One region of the Streptomyces sp. NPDC014734 genome, then DNA from elsewhere that is predicted to be linked to it. Evidence: predicted binding sites of a transcription regulator. Region 1 holds the regulator's gene; the other holds the start of a gene.
What was found. Region 1 encodes HrcA, which represses chaperone genes, less so after heat shock. Its sites were predicted from a motif close to TTNGCACTCNGNNNNNCNGAGTGCNAA; they were not measured.

Region 2: the regulator HrcA is predicted to act here: its motif matches at 3,480-3,506, upstream of groES (co-chaperone GroES).

What each region holds. Positions count from the first base shown of each region.
Region 1 covers NZ_JBIBYN010000007.1:101,752-109,210, forward strand. Annotated here, with positions in the region: gene ACF1CT_RS14005 (nitronate monooxygenase) at 1-345, opposite strand, end outside; gene dnaJ (molecular chaperone DnaJ) at 469-1,608, opposite strand; gene hrcA (heat-inducible transcriptional repressor HrcA) at 1,609-2,625, opposite strand; gene ACF1CT_RS14020 (MBL fold metallo-hydrolase) at 2,835-3,557, shown strand; gene ACF1CT_RS14025 (DUF3097 domain-containing protein) at 3,702-4,523, shown strand; gene hemW (radical SAM family heme chaperone HemW) at 4,634-5,875, opposite strand; gene ACF1CT_RS14035 (SpoIIE family protein phosphatase) at 5,973-7,459, opposite strand, start outside.
Region 2 covers NZ_JBIBYN010000006.1:201,231-208,689, forward strand. Annotated here, with positions in the region: gene ACF1CT_RS13020 (hypothetical protein) at 1-303, shown strand, start outside; gene ACF1CT_RS13025 (methyltransferase domain-containing protein) at 364-1,692, opposite strand; gene ACF1CT_RS13030 (polysaccharide deacetylase family protein) at 1,824-2,792, shown strand; gene ACF1CT_RS13035 (hypothetical protein) at 2,789-3,133, shown strand; gene groES (co-chaperone GroES) at 3,659-3,967, shown strand; gene groL (chaperonin GroEL) at 4,067-5,692, shown strand; gene ACF1CT_RS13050 (hydroxyacid dehydrogenase) at 5,825-6,853, opposite strand; gene ACF1CT_RS13055 (carbohydrate ABC transporter permease) at 6,901-7,459, opposite strand, start outside.

The DNA of each region.
Region 1 (7,459 bases):
CTTGGCCTCGTAGCCGTCGTCGACGCCTCCGTCGTCCGGGTCGCCGAGCGGGGTCTCGTACCAGGCGCCCTCACCGGCGAGCTGGTGCCGGTACACCTCGACGGCGCTGGGGTCGGCGAGGGCGGGCTGCGGCATGAAGAGGTTGACGCCGAAGGGCCGGCCGGTCAGCGCGCGCAACTGCTTGATCTCGTGGTACATGCCGTCCGCCGTCTTGTACCCGGCGGCGAGGAACCCCAGTCCGCCCGCCTCGGAGACGGCGGCGGCGAGCTGCGGGCCGGACGCGCCGCCCGCCATCGGGGCCTGCACGATCGGATACCGGCAGAGATCGGTCAACACGGAGGACATGACCGCATCGTGTCACGTTCGGCGCGGTGCGTCGTGCGCGGCCTGCGGCCCGCTGCGCCCCGGACGACGGACGGGCCCGTCGAGCGGGCCCGTCCCACGATCGCGGAGGATGTCCGCACGGCGTCAGCGCCCGTTGAAGGCGTCCTTCAGCCGGGAGAACAGCCCCTGCTGGCCGGGCTGGAACTGGCCGGTGGGCCGTTCCTCACCGCGCGCCTTCGCCAGGTCCCGCAGGAGTCGTTCCTGTTCCGGGTCGAGCTTCGTCGGGGTCATCACCTCGACGTGCACCACCAGGTCGCCGCGACCGCCGCCCCGCAGATGCGTGATGCCGCGGCCGTGCAGCGGGACCGACTGGCCGGACTGGGTGCCGGGCCGGATGTCGACCTCCTCCAGACCGTCGAGCGTCTCCAGCGGCACCTTGGTGCCGAGGGCGCCCGCCGTCATCGGGATGGTGACGGTGCAGTGCAGGTCGTCGCCGCGGCGCTGGAACACCGGGTGCGCCAGCTCGTGGATCTCCACGTACAGGTCGCCGGCCGGGCCGCCGCCGGGGCCGACCTCTCCCTCGCCCGCGAGCTGGATGCGGGTGCCGTTGTCGACACCGGCGGGGATCTTCACGGTGAGTGTCCGCCGCGACCTGATGCGGCCGTCCCCGGCGCACTCCGGGCACGGGGTCGGCACGATCGTGCCGAAGCCCTGACACTGCGGGCAGGGCCGCGAGGTCATGACCTGTCCGAGGAAGGACCGGGTGACCTGCGAGACCTCGCCGCGACCGCGGCACATGTCACAGGTCTGGGCGGAGGTGCCGGGGGCGGCGCCCTCGCCGCTGCACGTGGTGCAGACGACGGCCGTGTCGACCTGGATTTCCTTGGTGGTGCCGAACGCGGCCTCGGCGAGGTCGATCTCCAGCCGGATCATGGCGTCCTGGCCGCGCCGGGTGCGCGAGCGGGGCCCGCGCTGCGACGACGTGCCGAAGAACGCGTCCATGATGTCGGAGAAGTTGCCGAAGCCGCCCTGTCCGAAGCCGCCCGCGCCGGCGCCGCCGCCGGAGGCGGACAGCGGGTCGCCGCCGAGGTCGTAGACCTGCTTCTTCTGCGGGTCCGACAACACCTCGTAGGCGGCGTTGATCTCCTTGAACCGCTCCTGGGTCTTCGGATCGGGATTCACATCCGGGTGCAGCTCGCGGGCGAGCCTCCGGAATGCCTTCTTGATCTCGTCCTGGGACGCGTCGCGGCGTACGCCGAGTACGGCGTAGTAGTCCGTGGCCACTTACGACTCCGCCAGGATCTGTCCGACGTAACGTGCCACTGCGCGTACCGCTCCCATCGTTCCGGGGTAGTCCATGCGGGTCGGTCCGACCACGCCGAGTTTGGCGACTGCTTCGTCGCCCGAACCGTAGCCGACCGCGACGACGGACGTGGAGTTCAGTCCTTCGTGGGCGTTCTCGTGCCCGATGCGTACGGTCATGCCCGAGTCCTTGGCCTCGCCGAGCAGCTTCAGCAGCACGACCTGTTCCTCCAGTGCCTCCAGCACCGGCCGGATCATCACCGGGAAGTCGTGCCCGAAGCGGGTGAGGTTGGAGGTGCCGCCGATCATCAGCCGCTCCTCCGTCTCCTCGACGAGGGTTTCGAGCAGGGTGGAGAGCACGGTGGACACGGTTCCCCGGTCCTCGCTCTCGAAGGATTCCGGCAGGTCCTGCACGAGCTGCGGGACGTCCGTGAAACGGCGTCCGACGACCCGGCTGTTGAGCCGGGCCCGCAGATCTGCGAGGGAGGTCTCGCCGAACGGCGCGGGGCAGTCGACCATGCGCTGCTCGACCCGGCCGGTGTCCGTGATCAGCACGAGCATCAGCCGGGCGGGTGCCAGCGACAGCAGTTCCACGTGCCGCACCGTCGACCGGGTCAGCGAGGGGTACTGCACGATGGCGACCTGCCGGGTCAGCTGCGCGAGCAGCCGGACGGTGCGGCCCACGACGTCGTCGAGGTCGACCGCGCCGTCGAGGAAATTGTGAATGGCGCGACGTTCCGGCGACGAGAGCGGCTTGACGCCCGCGAGCCGGTCGACGAAGAGCCGGTATCCCTTGTCCGTCGGGATGCGGCCCGCGCTGGTGTGGGGCTGGGCGATGAAGCCCTCGTCCTCCAGCACCGCCATGTCGTTGCGCACGGTGGCCGGGGACACCCCCAGCTTGTGCCGCTCGGTCAGCGCCTTGGAGCCGACGGGTTCCTCGGTGCCGACGTAGTCCTGGACGATGGCGCGCAGCACTTCGAGTCTGCGTTCGCTGAGCATCGCGCGCACCTCCAAGTAGTCGTTCAGCGGTGGTTCTCGGGCCGTGCGTGGGCCCCGCCCGTTTCTTTCCCGGGAATCCCCCTGGCACTCTGTCGGCGCGAGTGCCAGCAATCCCCCGGCCAGTGTACGGCGGTCGAGTGGGGACCTAGCAAGAGCAACCGGCCGGACCTTCGTGAGACCGTGCGGGCCTCTGCCGGTAGCGTCCCGGTATGGACGTGTCTTGGGAAGAGTTCGGCTGGGAGCGACTCGGTCACGGTGTGGGCCGGCGTCGTCTTCCCGGGTGGGACGCGACGGTCGCGCTGGTGGCCGGGGCCGACGGAGTGCTGCTCTGCGACACCGGATCGACGCTCCGCGAGGGTGCGGAGATCCGGGACATGGCGCGGACCCTGCTCGGCCGGGACGTGACGCATGTCGCACTCAGCCACCCGCATTTCGATCACGTACTGGGCACCGCCGCGTTCCCCGGCGCCGAGGTGTACGGAGCTGCCGGGATGGCCGCGCTGATGAGGCACGGTGCGGACGCGATCCGTTCCTCCGCGGTACGTCACGGGGTGTCCGAGCAGGACGCGGCGGCGGCCGTCGAGGCTCTGGTGGCGCCGCACCACGAGGTGGCCGACGCGCTGACGCTCGATCTGGGCGGCGGCCGCCGGGTGCTGCTCGCGAGCCTGGGCCCCGCGCACAGCGGCCACGACCTGGTGGCCGTCGTGCCCGGCTCCCCGGCGGTGGTTTTCTGCGGCGACCTGGTCGAGGAGTCCGGCGAACCGCAGGCGGGCCGGGACGCTGCCCTGTCGCGCTGGCCGGACGCGCTGGACCGGCTGCTGGCGCTCGGCGGCGAGGACGCCTTGTACGTGCCGGGGCACGGAGCGGTGGTGGACGCGGCGTTCGTGCGGGCCCAGCGCGATTGGCTGGCCGCCCCGCACGGCCGCGCCTGACGCCCCGCGTTCCACGACGGCCGCGTGGCCTTCCCCGTTCCACGACGGCCGCGCCCGACGTTCCCCGCGTTCCACCACCGGCCGGGGGAACGGGAGACGGGCCCTCCGGCGTGTCGTGCCCCCTTCCCGTCCTATCGTCGTGCGATGCGCAGCTACCAGCCGGACCTGACCCCGCCGTGGAAGAGGTCCGCCCCCGTTCCCGAGGTCCCCGCGGAAGCCGATCTGGTCGTGGAGGAGGTCGCCACCGGGTTCTGCGGTGCGGTGATCCGTTGTGAGAAGACGGCCGAGGGCCCGACGGTGACCCTGGAGGACCGCTTCGGCAAGCACCGGGTGTTCCCGATGACGCCGCGCGGCTTCCTGCTGGAGGGCAGGGTGGTCACCCTGGTGCGCCCGACGGCGGCGGCCCCGGCACGTGCCGCGCGCACGGCGTCCGGATCGGTCGCGGTCCCCGGGGCGCGTGCCCGGGTGGCGCGGGCGGGCCGGATCTATGTGGAGGGCCGGCACGACGCGGAGCTGGTCGAGCGGGTCTGGGGCGACGACCTGCGGATCGAGGGCGTGGTCGTGGAGTACCTGGAGGGCGTCGACGACCTCCCGGCCGTCGTGCGCGCCTTCTCCCCGGGCCCGGACGCCAGGCTGGGCGTCCTGGTGGACCACCTGGTCCCCGGTTCCAAGGAGTCCCGGATCGCGGAACAGGTCTCCGACGCGAACGTGCTGGTGGTCGGCCATCCCTACATCGACGTGTGGGAGGCGGTGAAGCCGTCGTCCGTGGGCATCGGCGGCTGGCCGGCGGTGCCGCGCGGCCAGGACTGGAAGACCGGGGTGTGCCGGGCGCTGGGCTGGGAGGAGAACACCGGCGCGGCCTGGCAGCGCATTCTGTCCTCGGTGCGCTCCTACCGGGATCTGGAGCCGTCCCTGCTGGGCTCCGTGGAACACCTGATCGACTTCGTGACGGCACCGGAGGGGTAGCGCGGGGCGTTTCCGGGGGCGGTGGGCGGTGCCGATACGCGGTCCGCGCCCCCGTCCCGCCCGCGCGGCCCTCCGCCCGCCCCGTCCCGTCCCGTCCGGCGCGTCCAGTCTCAGTCCACCAGGTCCCGCACCACCGCGTCCGCCAGCAGCCGCCCGCGCAGGGTGAGCACCGCCCGGCCCCGCTCGTACGGTTCGGGCCGCAGCAGCCCTTCCCCGACCGCGCGTCCCGCCGCGACCAGCCCGTCCGGCTTCAGCAGCGACAGCGGGCAGCCGTCCACGAGCCGCAGCTCCAGCAGGATCCGCTCGACCCGCCGGTCCTCGGCGGAGAGGATCTCGCGCCCGGCCCCCGGCGACCGCCCCTCGGCCAGCGCCTGCGCGTACGCCCCGGGGTGCTTCACGTTCCACCAGCGCACCCCGCCGACGTGGCTGTGCGCCCCGGGTCCGGCCCCCCACCAGTCGGCACCGCGCCAGTACAGCTCGTTGTGCAGGCAGCGGCCCTCGGGCGTGCGGGCCCAGTTCGACACCTCGTACCAGGAGAAGCCCGCCGCGGTCATCGCCTCCTCCGCGATCAGGTACCGGTCGGCGTGGGCGTCGTCGTCGGTCATCGGGACCTCGCCGCGCCGGATGCGCCGAGCCAGTCCGGTGCCCTCCTCGACGATCAGCGCGTACGCCGACACATGGTCCGGGCCCGCCCCGATCGCCGCGTCCAGCGAGGCCCGCCAGTCGTCGTCGGACTCGCCGGGCGTGCCGTAGATCAGGTCGAGATTGACGTGCTCGAAGCCCGCCTCGCGGGCCTCGGCGACGCACTCCTCGGGGCGCCCGGGGGTGTGCGTGCGGTCCAGGACCTTCAGCACGTGCTGCCGGGCGCTCTGCATGCCGAACGAGATCCGGTTGAAGCCGCCCTCCCGCAGTTCGGCGAGATAGGCCGGACCGACGGATTCCGGGTTGGCCTCGGTGGTGATCTCGGCGTCGTCCGCGAGCCCGAACTCGTCGCGGATCGCCCCCAGCATCCGGACCAGGTCGGCGGCGGCCAGCAGGGTCGGCGTCCCGCCGCCGACGAAGACCGTGCGGGCCGGGCGCGGATCGTCGCCGAGGACCGTGCGGGCGCGGTGGATCTCGTCGATCAGGTGCCCGGCGTAGTTGTCCCGGGAGGCCAGTGCGCCGCCGGAGCCGCGCAGCTCGGTGGCGGTGTACGTGTTGAAGTCGCAGTATCCGCAGCGGGTCGCGCAGTAGGGCACGTGCAGGTAGAAGCCGAGCGGCCGGTCGGCGGCGCCTTCCAGGGCATGACGGGGCAGCGCCCCGTCGTCGGGTACGGGTTCACCATCGGGCAGTACGGAAGGCATACCGCCCATTGTCGCTCGTCGGCCGGAACCACCCGGACACACCCGGACCGCCCCCGGGCGGATACGTCGCCCGGGCCCGCCCGCTCCCGCCCGGCCGGGCCCGGCCTCACCCCGCCTGGAGCACCAGCAGCGCCAGGTCGTCGTCCGGCGGACGCTCGGCGAATTCGTGCACGGCCCGCTTGATCCGGTCCGCTATGCCGTCCGCCGACAGGCCCGCGCAGTCGGCCAGGGCCAGGGCCAGGCCGTCCCCGTCGTCGAACATCAGCGTTCCGGAGCGCCGCTCGGTGACCCCGTCGGTGACGCACAACAGGCTGTCGCCGGGCGCCAGCTCGAAGCTCTGGCTCTCGTAGGCGACGTCGTCGAAGATTCCGAGCAGTATCTGCGGTTCGGCGGCCGGGCGCACCGCGCCGTCGGGCCGGAGCAGCAGCGGCAGCGGGTGGCCCGCGCTGGCCAGGGTGCAGCGCACCCCGCCGTCCGGCAGCGGGACGAGTTCCCCGTACAGCAGGGACAGGAAGCGGGACTGCCCGGTGTCCGCGGTGTGCTGGCCGCCCGCCGCGGCCACCATGAGCGCCGCGGCCTCGGCGGCCTCCATCGCGTCGTCCAGGAGCAGCCGGTTGAGCCGGTCCAGCACTTCGCCGACGCCGAATCCCTCTCGGGCCAGCAGCCGCAGCCAGGGCCGGGCGAGGCCGGTGACGACGGCGGCCTCGGGGCCGCTGCCCTGGACGTCGCCGAGCACGAAGCACCAGCGGTCGCCGGGGCACGGGAAGATGTCGTAGAAGTCCCCGCCGACGACCCCGTCGTCGCTGGGCTCGTACACCAGCGAGCTGGTCACCCCGGGTATGTCGGCGACCTTGCCGGGCAGCAGCGCGCGTTGCAGGATGCGGCTGATGGTGGCCTGCCGGGTGTAGGCGCGGGCGGCGCCGACGGCGAGACCCACCCTGCGGACGAAGTCTTCTATCAGCGCGGTCACCTCGTCGGGGACGCGTCCCGCGCCCTCCCTGCCGAGGAGCACGGCTCCGAGCGTCCGGCCGCCCGAGGTGATCCGGTAGGCGAGGGCGGATCCGGCGTGCGCCTCGTGCGTCCCGGGTTCCCCGCCGTCCTCCTCGTTTCCGGTCCAGGCCAGCGAGACGGGCCCGGTGCCGACCCGTTCGGGCAGCCGGATCGGGTCCTGCTCCAGCACCGTGCGCAGGCCGGGGGTCTCGGTCTCGTCCCGGTGCCAGACGCTGGCCAGCCGGGGGACGGCCACCGGGCCGCCGTTCTCGGGCTCCAGCCAGATCGCGCACCAGTCGGCGAGCCGGGGAACGAGTAACTGTCCGGCGAGCGCCGCCACGATGTCCTCGTCGAGCTGTCCGGCGAGCAGGTCCGACGCCTCGGCGAGGAACGACAGCGCGCCGCGGCCGGCCCAGTCCGCGTCGTCGCGCAGGGCCCGCCGGGCGGTGGGTGCGAGCAGTTCGGCGGCGCGCAGCCCGTGCTGGAATCCGGGCTCGCCGGACGCCTCGGGGAACGGGTTCCAGTCGTCGACGGGGAGCCGGGCCCAGACGGTCTTGAGGCCGGTGCGGTAGGTGATGCCCCAGCGCTCGGCGAGGGTGCCGA
Region 2 (7,459 bases), on a different contig from region 1:
AACGCCCGCACCGCGCTGCGCAACCGGCACACCCGCAAGCTGGAACTCCTGGAGGCCGCCCGCCGGGAGCGGCTGGCCGTCGAGGCCGCCGAGCGGCCGCCGGAGCCGGTCTGCGGCTGCACCCACCACCTCGCCAAGCACGACAAGCAGGGCAGGTGTCACGAACGGGTCGAGGTGCCGACGGCCTGGGACGAGGCCAAGAAGCCGGTCCGCTTCGAGCCGGGGCAGTGCAACTGCCAGCAGTACGTGGGCCCGCAGCCGCTCTCGCAGGTGTACGCCGACGACCTCACCGACCTGGCCTGACCGGCCCCACCGACCTGGCCTGACCGGACGGCCCGGCCGTCTGCGCCCCGGCCGGGCCGGTCAGGCCGGGTCCGTCATCGGGTGGCCGATCAGCATCGTCGGCGCCCCGGCCACCCGGGTCAGGAAGACCGTCGCCGTGTTCGGCCCCTGGAGCTTCATCCGGCGGCGCAGCTCCTCCGGCTCGACGGCCGAGCCGCGCTTCTTCACCGTCAGGACTCCGACCTTCCGCTCCCGCAGCAACGCCTTCAGCCGCTTCATGTTGAACGGCAGCCGGTCGGTGATCTCGTACCCGGTGGTGCACGGGGACGTGTACGGCCGGTCGCTCGTCACGTACGCGATGGTCTCGTCGATCAGCCGGCCCTCGCACCGGGCCACGACGTCGGCGACCAGGTGGGCGCGGATGACCGCGCCGTCCGGCTCGTACAGATAGCGTCCGACCGGGCCGACCGGCGGGGCGGGCAGCGGGGACGCGGACCACAGGCCGGCCCCCGCCGGGAGCACGGTGGCCCGGAACGAACCGGCCGCGAAGCCGTCGCCGAACCAGAGCACCGCCTCCTTCACGTCGCCGCCGTCCGAGATCCACTCGGCCTCCGCCTCCGCCGGGATCGCCTCGTGCGGGATTCCGGGGGCGATCTTCAGCGCGGCGCGGGGGGCCCGCAGCGCGGCCGCGGTCGCCCAGGAGAGCGGCGGCGAGTACGCCTCGGGGTCGAAGATCCTGCCCCGGCCGCCGCGCCGGGCCGGGTCGACGAAGACCGCGTCGTACGGCGAGGTGTCGATCGTCGCGACATCGGCGCACCGCACCTCGATCAGCTCCGCCAGGCCGAGCGCCGCCGCGTTGGCGCGGGCCACCTCGGCGGTCAGCGGGTCCCGGTCCACGGCGAGGACCGCGATGCCCGCCCGCGCGAACGCGATCGCGTCGCCCCCGATCCCGCAGCAGAGGTCCGCGACGCGGCGCACCCCGCCCGCCGCCACGAGCCTGCGCGCCCGATGGGCGGCCACCGACGTCCGGGTCGCCTGCTCGACGCCGTTCGGCGTGAAGAACATCCGGTACGCGTCCTCGGCGCCGAACTTCGCCACCGCGCGCTGCCGCAGCCGTGCCTGCCCCAGCGCCGCCGACACCAGGGCGGCCGGGTGGGTGCGGCGCAGCCGGGTGGCGACGGCCAGCTCCTGGGCGGGGTCGTACGACCGCAGCTCCTCCAGCAGCGCCGATCCCTCGGGGGTGCGCAGGGCCAGGAAGGCGGCGAGCGGGCCGTCCGGTCCGTGGGAGGCGTCCGGTCCGGAGGGGGCGTCCGGTCCGGACGGATCGTTCGGCGCGGACGGGTGATGCGGTTCGGACGGGCCGTGCGGTTCGGACGGGCCGTGCGGGGCGAAAGCGTTCACCCGCCCCATTGTGAGCCAGCCGGGACGGTGGGCCAGTCGGGTTGACCGGGCCGGCCTGCGGTGGTGTCGGGCCGGTCCACCCCCCTCGCGCTGGCAGTATGCGACGCCCTGCCATTTATGCGACAAAAGGAAAATTAGCCATGATGAGGTGCGAATCGAGGGCGCGTCCTTCCGGCGGCAGGCGGGGTGCCCGCGCGATCCTGGCAGGGCTTCTGGTCGCCGCCGTCGGTTCGGGCTGCGCCTCGGAGACCGGGAAACGGCCGGACACCGGCCCCGGCCACGCGGCCCCGCCCCCGGCCGCCGGGCAGCCGAACGGGCAGCCCGGGGCACGGCCCGGCGCCCGCGCGCGCAGGCCGGCCGACGCGCCCGCGCGCGAGAACGCTCAACTCGCCCCCGCCGTCCGGACGGCGCTCGCGAAGAAATGGGGGCTGGTCCGCACCCCGCTGGTCGCGCCCCCGCCCCCCGCCGTCAAACCGCGTCTCACCACCCGCGCGGGGTTCGAGGTCGAGGGCGGAGACGACGGCCTGCCGCCGGTCTTCACCACCGTTCCGACCAAGGACCGGGTGGTCTTCCTGACCATGGACGATGGTGCCGAGAAGGACCCCGAACTGCTGCGGATGATGGACGAACTTGCCATCCCGTACAGCGCGTTCCTCACCGACCAGGAGGTGGGCGACGATTACGGGTACTTCGGCGAGGCGCAGCGGCTGGGCGTCACCGCCAACAACCACACGCTCCACCACCGCTACCTTCCCGGGCTCTCGTACGACGAGCAGAAGCGCGAGATCTGCGGCCAGCAGGACGTCATCGAGAAACGGCTCGGGAAGCGGCCCGCCCTGTTCCGTCCGCCCTACGGCAACTACAACGGGGACACGCTCCGGATCGCCAGGTCCTGCGGCATCAGGGCCGTGCCGCTCTGGAACGCGGAGGCGTTCCCGGACCACATGGAGTGGCGCGGGGACCAGGCACTGCACCCCGGCGACGTCATCCTCACGCACTTCCGGGGCCGCGGTGAGTGGGGCGTCGGCATGACCGACCTGGTCCGCTCCGTCATGCGGACGATCACGGACCAGGGGTTCGCCGTGGCCCGGCTGGAGGACTACGTATGAGCCGCGCGCACCGGCTGGTCGCCGGGGTACTGGCGGCCGGGGCGCTGCTGACCGCGACCGCCGGGTGCGCGCAGTCGGTCGACCCGATCGAACGGCTGGGCCGCAAGGCCGCCCGGAACATCACCCATCCGCGGCCGGAACCCGCCGCGGGCCCGCCCGCGGACCCGCGGGGGGTTCCGGGCGGCGGTCGAGGGGCACCGGGACCGCGGACCTCCGCCACCTGCCATCAGCCGCCCGCCTCCCGGCACTCCCGGCTGTCCCCACCACTCGGACACGGGAGGCCGGACCGGCCGGGGTCGTACGAGGGGGCGGGTATCGGCTCGGGGTGCGCGCGACGGTAGTCGCCGTGCGAGGCCGGCACGGTCGTGAGGCACGGCACGAGCGCCGCCGCGCCCTGTGAGGAGGGCGGAGGCGGGTCGGGGTGGGCTTTCGGGCATGCGCCCCACGGTCGTACGGAACGGGACGGCCCGTCTCCGCGTTGTCCCTCATGGTGCTCGGATCGTCGCCTCGCCCATGCCCCACCGGATCCGCCGTCCGTCCGGAACCGTCGTTTGCCCGGAACCGTCCCCGCCGGGACCGTCGTCCGCCCGGCACCGTCGTCCGCCCGGCACCGTCCCCGCCGGAACCGATGTCCGCCCGGAACCGTCGTCCGGGACGGGGAGCGTCCGGGCGCCACGACTGGCTGAATTGGCACTCCGCTTGACCGAGTGCTAATCGCGGTCATAGTCTCGGTTCTGGCACTCACCCCTGGAGAGTGCCAGCAGTACTGTGCGACTGGCAGGTCCGGCACCCGCGACGACGGATCCACCTGGTCGCCACCCACAGACTCTTAACCCCGTGAGATCTCCGAAGGGGGAGACCGGATCGTGTCGACCGCCAGCTCCAAGGTTGCGATCAAGCCGCTCGAGGACCGCATTGTGGTCCAGCCGCTCGACGCCGAGCAGACCACGGCCTCCGGCCTGGTCATTCCGGACACCGCCAAGGAGAAGCCCCAGGAGGGCGTCGTCCTGGCCGTGGGCCCGGGCCGCTTCGAGAACGGCGAGCGCCTTCCGCTCGACGTCAAGACCGGCGACGTCGTGCTGTACAGCAAGTACGGCGGCACCGAGGTGAAGTACAACGGCGAGGAGTACCTCGTCCTCTCGGCTCGCGACGTTCTCGCGATCATCGAGAAGTAATTCACCCACGTTTTTCCGTTCTGCGCCCCTGGCCCCGTGCGTCATGATCAGCCGGGCGGTCGGGGGCGCAGTTCGTTTCGAGAGGAAAGCTCAGCTCCCATGGCGAAGATCCTGAAGTTCGACGAGGACGCCCGTCGCGCCCTTGAGCGCGGCGTCAACAAGCTTGCCGACACGGTCAAGGTGACGATCGGCCCCAAGGGCCGCAACGTCGTCATCGACAAGAAGTTCGGCGCCCCCACCATCACCAACGACGGTGTCACCATCGCGCGCGAGGTCGAGATCGAGGACCCGTACGAGAACCTCGGTGCCCAGCTGGTGAAGGAGGTCGCCACCAAGACCAACGACATCGCGGGTGACGGTACGACCACCGCCACCGTGCTGGCCCAGGCGCTCGTCCGCGAGGGTCTGCGCAACGTCGCCGCGGGTGCCTCCCCGGCCGCCCTGAAGAAGGGCATCGACGCCGCGGTCAAGGCAGTGTCCGAGGACCTCCTCGCGACCGCCCGCCCGATCGACGACAAGTCCGACATCGCCGCCGTGGCCGCGCTCTCCGCGCAGGACCCGCAGGTCGGCGAGCTCATCGCGGACGCGATGGACAAGGTCGGCAAGGACGGTGTCATCACCGTCGAGGAGTCCAACACCTTCGGTCTGGACCTCGACTTCACCGAGGGCATGGCCTTCGACAAGGGCTACCTGTCCCCGTACATGGTGACCGACCAGGAGCGTATGGAGGCCGTCCTCGACGACCCGTACATCCTGATCCACCAGGGCAAGATCGGCGCGATCCAGGAGCTGCTCCCGCTGCTGGAGAAGGTCATCCAGGCCGGTGGCTCCAAGCCGCTGCTGATCATCGCCGAGGACGTCGAGGGCGAGGCCCTGTCGACCCTGGTCGTCAACAAGATCCGCGGCACCTTCAACGCCGTCGCGGTGAAGGCCCCGGGCTTCGGCGACCGCCGCAAGGCCATGCTCGGTGACATCGCCACCCTCACCGGTGCGACCGTCATCGCCGAGGAGGTCGGCCTCAAGCTCGACCAGGCCGGTCTGGACGTGCTGGGCACCGCCCGCCGTGTGACCGTCACCAAGGACGACACCACGATCGTGGACGGCGGCGGCGAGCCCGGCGACGTCAAGGGCCGGGTCAACCAGATCAAGGCCGAGATCGACGCCACGGACTCCGACTGGGACCGCGAGAAGCTCCAGGAGCGCCTCGCCAAGCTGGCCGGCGGCGTGTGCGTGATCCGCGTCGGTGCCGCCACCGAGGTGGAGCTCAAGGAGAAGAAGCACCGTCTGGAGGACGCCATCTCCGCGACCCGCGCCGCGGTCGAGGAGGGCATCGTCTCCGGTGGTGGCTCCGCCCTGGTCCACGCCGTCAAGGTGCTGGAGGGCGACCTCGGCAAGACCGGCGACGAGGCCACCGGTGTCGCGGTCGTGCGCCGTGCCGCCGTCGAGCCGCTGCGCTGGATCGCCGAGAACGCCGGCCTCGAGGGCTACGTCATCACCTCCAAGGTCGCCGAGCTCGACAAGGGCCAGGGCTTCAACGCCGCGACCGGCGAGTACGGCGACCTGGTGAAGGCCGGCGTCATCGACCCGGTCAAGGTCACCCGCTCCGCGCTGGAGAACGCCGCGTCCATCGCGTCGCTGCTGCTCACGACCGAGACCCTGGTCGTCGAGAAGCCGGCCGAGGAGGAGGCCGACGCCGGTCACGGCGGCCACGGCCACGCGCACTGACGCGTTCTCGCCCAGCCAGTGAGGCCCGGTATCCCGTCGAGGGGTACCGGGCCTCCGGCATGCGCTCCGGTACGTCTGAAGGCCCGCGGCTCCGGCCGCGGGCCTTCAGACGTACCGGACGGGCCGGCGGAATCACGCCGAGTGCGGCAGCACCCCGGCCCGGACCGGGTCGGCGAACGGCTGCCCCTGGACATACCGTTCCAGCTCGTCGAGCGCATGGTCGGCCATCCGGTGCAGCTCGTTGCCCAGTGAACCCGCCACGTGCGGGGTGAGCAGCACGTTCGGCAGCCCGTACAGCGGCGAGTCCGCGGGCGGGACCTCGGGGTCGGTCACGTCCAGCACCGCGTGCAGCCGGCCGGACGTCAGCTCGGGCAGCAGCGCCGCCTCGTCGACAAGGGAACCCCGCGCCGTGTTGATCAGCGTCGTCCCGTCCGCCATGACGGCGAACTGCGCCGCGCCGACGAGGTGGTGCGTCTCCGGGAGCTGCGGGGCGTGCACCGAGACGACCGAGCTGTTCGCGCACAGCTCGTCGAGCGCGGCGAGCCGGACGCCGAGCCGCGCCGCCTCCGGAGCGTCCACGTACGGGTCGTACAGCAGGACGTCCAGGTCGAAGGGGCGCAGCAGTTCGATGACGCGTCGGCCGATGCGCGAGGCGCCGATGATGCCGACGGTCCGGCGGTAGTTGCCGGACGTGTCGAGTTCGGCGAGCCAGTCGTGCTGGGTGCGCAGGGCCCGGTAGCGGTCGGCGGAGTGGAGCACGCGCTTGTTGGCGAGGAGGATCGTGGCGAGCGTGAACTCGGCGACCGGCAGGGCGTTGGCCCCGGCCGTCGAGGTGACGGCGATGCCGCGTTCCCAGCAGACGTCCGTGATGTGGTGCTTCACGGAACCCGCCGCGTGCACCACGGCCCGCAGCCGGGGTGCCGCCGCCAGCACCTCGGCGGTGAGCGGTGTCGCGCCCCAGCAGGTGAACAGGACCTCGGCCTCGGCGAGCGCGGCGGCCACCTCGGGCGAGGGGTCGGTCAGGTCGTGGGCGACGAGGTACGGGTCGGTGCGGGTGAGGGCGGCCAGCCGGGCGCGGTGGTGGTCGGTCAGCAGGCGGTCGGCTATGCCGGGACCCATCGCGAGCAGGGACGTCGGCCGGTTGTCAGTGGCGTGGGGCATGGTGGAACCCGTACTCCTCGGGGCTCGTGGGGGGCTCGTGGGAAGGGTCACTTGACGCTGCCGGCGGTCAGGCCGGCCTTCCAGTGCCGCTGGAGCGAGACGAAGGCGACGATCAGGGGGATCACGGCGAGAAGCGAACCGGTGACGACGAGCGGGTAGAAGCTCGGCTCGCCGTGGGTGTTCGTGTTCCAGGAGTACAGACCGAGGCTCAGCGGGAAGAGCTTGCGGTCCGAGAGCATCACGAGGGGGAGGAAGAAGTTGTTCCAGATCGCGGTGAACTGGAAGAGGAAGACCGTCACGAAGCCCGGCATGATCATGCGCAGCCCGATGGACCAGAAGACGCGCAGCTCGCCGGCCCCGTCGATACGGGCGGCCTCCAGGGCCTCGTTCGGTATGTAGCCGGTGCTGAACACCCGCGCGAGATACACGCCGAACGGGTTGACGAGCACCGGGATCAGCACCGACCAGTAGGTGTTGACCAGGCCGGTCTTGGAGGCCAGCAGGTACATCGGCAGGGCGAGCGCCGTGGTCGGGACGAGCACGCCCATCAGCACCAGGCCGAACAGCTTCTCCTTGCCCCGGAAGTCGTACTTGTCGAAGGCGTAT